Regions from separate parts of the Mycobacterium sp. JS623 genome, predicted to be linked through region 2. Evidence: riboswitches for the same ligand, from Rfam matches in the RefSeq annotation. Region 2 holds a riboswitch; the other holds the start of a gene.

Region 1 (3,203 bases), 1.6 Mb from region 2:
ATGCGCGAAGCGCCGCGCGATCTCCATGCCGACATCGGGCGAACGTCCGGTGCCGTAGTAGTCGCCGTTCTGCCAGCCAGGGTCGGACTTGATGGCCGCGATCTGCGTGCTCTGCGTGCCGATCTGATCGGCCGTCGCGCGAGCACCGACGGCCAACACCAGCGCGGCGCGCACCGCATCGGGGTGGCTGACGATCCACTCCAGTGCCCGTGCGCCGCCCATGGAGCCGCCGACCACCGCGGCTACGTCGGTGATGCCAAGCGCAGCCAGCGCAGCGACGTCCGCCTCGACCTGATCGCGGATGGAAATCAGCGGAAACCTTGAGCCCCAAGGCTTTCCGTCTGGCGCGGGCGAGCTCGGGCCCGTCGACCCGCGGAAGCCGCCGAGCACATTGGTGGACACCGCACACCAGCGGTCGGTGTCGATTGGCGCGCCGGGGCCGGCGACACCTTCCCACCAACCTTCGGTCTCGTCGCCAGGGCCACTCGGGCCGGTGACGTGTGAGTCGCCGGTCAACGCGTGCAGCACGACGACGACGTTGTCGCGGTTGGTCGACAGTTCGCCCCACCGTTGCACTGCGATCGTGACGTCGTCGATGACCGCGCCGTTCTCCAGCGTCAGCGGGCCGATGTCGACATAGCCGACTTCGCCCTCGGCGGGCAGGGTCGTGGTACTCACGTCAATCACCGTCATCAGAACGCCGCCGCGGTCTTCGGGTCGGCCGCCGCCGATGCACTGAACGGCTTGGCCGCGGCGAAGCCCTGCTCCAGGTCGGCCACGATGTCGTCGATGCCCTCGATGCCGACCGCCAGTCGCACCAGGCCGGGTGTCACGCCGGTGGCCAACTGCTCTTCCGGGGTGAGCTGCGCGTGCGTCGTCGACGCCGGGTGGATCACCAGCGAGCGCACGTCGCCGATGTTCGCGACGTGGCTGTGCAGCGTCAGCGCATTGACGAACGCCTTACCCGCGTCGATGCCGCCGGCCAGCTCGAACGCCAGGACCGCACCGGTTCCCTTGGGGGCCAGCTTCTTTCCGAGCTCGTACCACGGCGAGGTCGGCAACCCGGCGTAGTTCACCGACGTCACGTCAGGACGCCCCGCCAGGAATTCCGCCACCTTTTGCGCGTTCTCCACATGGCGTTCAACGCGCAGGCTCAGCGTCTCCAGTCCCTGTGCGACCAGGAACGCGTTGAACGGCGCGGCCGCGGAGCCGAGATCGCGCAGCAGTTGCACCCGGGCCTTCAATGCGAATGCCGGCGGGCCGAGTTCGGCGAACACCACGCCGTGATAGCTCGGGTCCGGCGTGGTGAAGCCGGGGAACTTGCCGTTGGTCCAGTCGAAGGTGCCGCCGTCGACGATCACGCCCGCGATCGCCGCGCCGTGTCCGCCCAGGTACTTCGTCGCCGAATGCACGACGATGTCGGCGCCGTGGGACAGCGGCTGAATCAGGTACGGGGTGGCGACGGTGTTGTCGACGATCAACGGCACACCGGCGTCATGCGCGATGGCCGCGACGTTCGGGATATCGAGGATGTCGTTCTGCGGATTCGAGATGGTCTCACCGAAGAACGCTTTGGTGTTCGGCTTGGCTGCCGCGCGCCAGGACTCCAGATCGTCGGGGTTCTCGACGAAGCTGACCTCGATGCCGAGCTTGGGCAGCGTGTAGTGGAACAGGTTGTAGGTGCCGCCGTAGAGCCGCGGGCTGGACACGATGTGGTCGCCCGCGTTGGCGAGGTTGAGGATCGCGAAGGTTTCCGCGGCCTGACCGGACGCCAGGAACAGCGCGGCGACGCCGCCTTCCAGCGCCGCGATGCGCTGCTCGACGACGTCCTGAGTCGGGTTCATGATCCGGGTGTAGATGTTGCCGGGCTCGGCGAGGCCGAATAGGGCGGCGGCGTGCTCTGTGCTGTTGAACGTGTACGACGTGGTCTGGTAAATCGGCAGCGCCCGCGCATTGGTCGCGATATCGGGCGTCTGACCGGCGTGGACCTGCTTGGTTTCAAACGACCACTGTGCCGTCGGATCATCTGGCGTGCTCATGCGAAACGGACCTCCATCTGTCTCTGGGGGCCCGTCACAACGGACCCGCGCTTGCCGGTAGCCAGTTGCGGCTACTCAACCTGGTCAATCACCCGGGGCACCCCACCGCGGTTGGAGGGTTGCCGGCCAGCAAGCCGGGGCTTGACGCTGGCACTCATGACCGATGAGAAGGGTATCGCATGCCGCTGACTGGATGCCACCGGCGGGTTTCGTCCCGACCGCTCCCCGCCATGGTCGCGGTGGCACAGCGGCCCAGACATCGGGAGAATTTCCCTATGTTCGCCCAGCACAGAAGCTACTGATCAGTAGCCAAGCTGGCCCTTCGCGTACCCGATGCTGCTTGTAGTCTGGCCCGCGAGTAGCACGAATAGATCCGATACTGACGCCGGGAGACAACACAATGAGCGCCGAGCAGCCGACCATCATTTACACGCTGACCGACGAGGCGCCGTTGCTTGCGACCTACGGCTTCCTGCCGATCATCCAGACCTTCACCGAGCCGGCGGGCATCAACGTCGAAACCAGTGACATCTCCGTTGCGGCGCGCATCCTCGCCGAGTTTTCCGACCGCCTGCCCGAGGAAAAGCGCGTGCCGGACAACCTGGCCACGCTCGGCGAGCTCACCCATCTGCCCGAAACCAACATCATCAAGCTGCCGAACATCAGCGCGTCGGTGCCGCAGTTGCTGGCCGCCATCAAGGAACTGAGGGCCAAGGGCTACGACTTGCCGGACTATCCGGGCGAGCCGAAGAACGACGAGGAAAGGGCGATCAAGGATCGCTACGCGAAGATTCTCGGCAGCGCGGTGAACCCCGTTCTGCGCGAAGGAAATTCGGACCGTCGCGCCCCCAACGCGGTCAAGGAGTACGCGCGCAAGCATCCGCACAGCATGGGTGAGTGGTCGCAGGCCTCGCGTACCCATGTGGCGACCATGAAGCGCGGCGACTTCTATCACGGCGAGAAGTCGATGACGCTCGACAAGGCGCGCAAGGTCAAGATGGTGCTCGAACCCAAGAGCGGTGAGACCATCGTGCTCAAGCCCGAGGTGCAGCTCGACGAGGGCGACATCATCGACAGCATGTTCATGAGCCGCAAGGCGCTGTGCGACTTCTTCGAAGAGCAGATCCAGGACGCCTACAAGACCGGCGTGATGTTCTCGCTGCA
Region 2 (3,203 bases):
AACGATCCGTCCGCTAAACCCCGCAAACGCGAGGGCCCGCACGTCCCGGATCGGTCAATCGCGGTTAAAGGGGTTGAGGAGTCGGCCAGTGTCAAGAACGCCATTGAGCGCAAGCCGAGGCGACAGACACTGTTCTGCAAGTGCGGGCACGGCGATGGCGCTCACGGGATGAGGACCACTTACGGACCCGGCGTCGACCCGCCCAACCCCAGGTTTAAGTGCTGGTCATGTGAATGCACGGAGTTTGTCCAGGATGTCGACCGGCCTCGGCGCAAACGATGACCCGAAAGGATGATTCGCATGGTTGACGAAGGAAACCCCAACTGCGACCACCGATTTCCCCGCGGCAGCGAGTGGTGTGCCATTTGCGGGCGCTACCGCCACGCCGACCAAGTCAAAGAGCTGGTCGCAAAGGCCCCGCCGCTCAGCCAGGATCAGATCAACCGGATCTCACTGATATTCAGGAGCACGGCGAAAGATATCGACTGGGCCGCGGTCGCCGCCGAGGGCGCCATGGCCGACGTCATCCAGCAGCACGGCCTGGTGCGCTACCCCGTCGAATGCGCGTGCGGCGAGAACCTCCGTCGGCCCCAGGATTGGGGACGCCATGTCGCTGGAGCGATCTACCAGACCCTGGAGGCGGCTGGCGTCAAGCGCAAGCGCCGAACCGCCCAGCGATGAGCGACGCCGCCGACCGGCTCGCCCAAGCCATCCGCGACGTCGTCAACGAGGCCGTCCGCGCAGCAGCTCTCGAACAGGAGCGCCCAACTCCGGCGCCGTCACGCGCGGGTGAACTACCCGAGATACCCCAGGACGATTTTCTCCTATGCCCATGGTGCAACAAGAAACATATGCGGCACCTCTTGCCGGTTAAGGAAGTCCGACATCAGCTGGGCGGCATCAGCCCCACCACGTTCTACGCGTTGGTCAAGGACGGGGAACTGTCGCTCGTCAAGATCGGTCGGCGCTCGTTTGTCCAGTCGGAAGACCTCGACGATTTCGTCAGGAGGCGGCGCTACGACCCTTCTGGTTGAGCAGAAGCTGCCGGGCCGGGCGTGCACATTGACGGGGCGATTGTCGTCGTCATGGCGGATCGAACCTCCCTCCAAGGGGAACACGTCAATCGCGTGCCTCACCATGGGCCGAGATCTCCCCGCCGCATACTGGACCGCTATCCGCAGGGCGGCTTGCTCGGCGGCGTATTAGGGACCGGGAAGTCGGGGTTGAGCGACTGGGGACGGTCCTTCGAGTGCGCGAACTTCTTTGCGATCTGCTCGACGGTGAGGATGCGGTTGATACCGCCGCAGTCGCAGTCCCACTGTGCCGAGTTCCCCGTCGTCGGCGCAGCGTCGGGATCGTGTCCCTGGCCACGATGGTGCGCAGCCCAGTCCTCCACGCCATCGCAGTGGTCAGTCATGCGCTTCGTCATCGGTGATTGGGACCGTCCCGCGATCGCGGACGGCAATCCTGTCGGCCTCCCGTGAGTAGTGGGAGTTATGCCACTGTCTCTCTGGTTGTGGCTCACCGATCCATCCACGCTCGGCGCTCATGACTGTGTCCTTTGATTTCTCCGATAACTGGGGACACCCATCATTTTCTGCCACTTGGCGCCGTCGGGGTCCTGGGCCACCTGCTCGTCATAGCGGGCGTCCTGGGCACGCAGACGGGCGACGTGCTCCTCGTCGGTGGAGGCAGGCCAGTAGCCGAGTTCGGCCGCCAACTCACGCAGCCTGACCAAGTCCAGCTCAGCCATGCCTGCGCCCGGCCGCGTACCGGTCGGCGATCTGCACGGGCGAGACATTCGTCGGCGACGCCGCGCGGCGAACCAGGTGGTCGGGGTTGGTCGAGTGCACCCGGACCTTCCGGTATTCGCAGCGGCCACACCGCTGCCACGCCCAGTGCACGCCGTCACCAGGCCACCCGAACAAGTCGTCTGTCATGGCGATCTGGCCCGCGCCCTTGTCATCGTTGGAGTTCGAGTTCCCGTTCATTCGCCCGCCCCTCAGTCGGGCCTCCGCACCGGAGGCGCTCTTGCCCGCACCGGCCGGTGCCAGGCCGCTTCGTTCATCCGAGCCACCCAATGAGCGTGGGGTTGGCGTGCCGTCCAGTCGGAGCTTGGCGACGACATCTCATGAAGCACCTCCATCCTACGAGGCTCGACTAGGCACGGGCACATTTCATCGGCGATGGACTCCGGGCCGCCAGCCGGACCCGAGCGGCTAGGCGGGCATCCGGAGCGGCACGTCGTGTCCCAACGTCAGGCAGCCCCAGCCGGACGTGTCGGCCAACCGACCTACGCAACCCGGAATCGTCACCGGGGGCGGCAGCACGCCGTAGCGTTCTATAGTGAGCTGAGGTGAACGCAGACGATTTACTCAGCGACACAACGAGACTCGGAGAACAACTCTATGTCCGATAATGATGAGGAAGACTTGCGAAGCGCAATCGACCAGGACACCAATGCAATTCGGGCTAAGCGCCCCGCGGTAGATGTGGGGGATTGCACGAAGGTCGATCAGGGGGATAGCACGAAGTTAGATCAGGTGGATAGAGAGATCATGGGTGCCAAGGACCTTGAGGCACTGACCGGAACCAAGGCCAGTACATGGCGCTACTGGGCCAACATCGGCGAGGGTCCGGCCAGCTTCAAGCTCGGCAGGCGCCGCGTCTGGAAAATGTCGGTCGTACGGGAGTGGCTTGCCGAGCAAGAGAAAAGGGCCAGATGAAGTATTCAGACACACCAACGGAAACAACACGATTGGAGGACGGAATGGATGCTGGAGCAGCAGTCATGACCAGAACCGCCGCCGAGCAGCGACGGATAAGTGGGAAAGCGTAGCTGAGAAGGACTTCAACTTTCGCACCGTCGACCCGGCGGACGTCAAAGAGGTCTTGATGACGACGAGCAAGGGCAGGTGCTGGGTGGACGGAAACCCTTAGGGTTTGGTTGATGGCGTCGTACTACGTTGCCGGGAAACTGCTCTCGGCTTGCACTAAGTCTTACTAGGTTTTGAACTGCTCTTGACATTTTGTACGTTCTGCACAGCCATGCGACACGAAACCCCAGCCCACCGCTCTGAGTCCACGATCCTCCCCGTGCTTGGATACCTTGCCGGAGTTCGTATCTGTCCCTTACTCAATTTTTCTTGAATTTTGATTCCTACTAACTCCGGCATGAATGTCTCTGAATACCAGTACTTCCC

What was found. A riboswitch is a leader RNA that binds a small molecule or an ion and turns the genes downstream of it on or off. The one in region 2 is predicted to bind S-adenosylmethionine.
Region 1: linked by a shared signal. The riboswitch ahead of MYCSM_RS05720 (bifunctional o-acetylhomoserine/o-acetylserine sulfhydrylase) and the one ahead of MYCSM_RS29550 (hypothetical protein) in region 2 are both predicted to bind S-adenosylmethionine.

What each region holds. Positions count from the first base shown of each region.
Region 1 covers NC_019966.1:1,198,197-1,201,399, forward strand. Annotated here, with positions in the region: gene metX (homoserine O-acetyltransferase MetX) at 1-693, opposite strand, end outside; gene MYCSM_RS05720 (bifunctional o-acetylhomoserine/o-acetylserine sulfhydrylase) at 693-2,039, opposite strand; SAM riboswitch class IV at 2,082-2,201, opposite strand; gene MYCSM_RS05725 (NADP-dependent isocitrate dehydrogenase) at 2,440-3,203, shown strand, end outside.
Region 2 covers NC_019966.1:6,079,660-6,082,862, forward strand. Annotated here, with positions in the region: gene MYCSM_RS37410 (hypothetical protein) at 301-681, shown strand; gene MYCSM_RS38530 (helix-turn-helix domain-containing protein) at 678-1,034, shown strand; gene MYCSM_RS29540 (hypothetical protein) at 1,172-1,417, opposite strand; gene MYCSM_RS29545 (hypothetical protein) at 1,547-1,753, opposite strand; gene MYCSM_RS29550 (hypothetical protein) at 1,746-1,991, opposite strand; SAM riboswitch class IV at 2,023-2,137, opposite strand; gene MYCSM_RS38935 (helix-turn-helix transcriptional regulator) at 2,409-2,726, shown strand.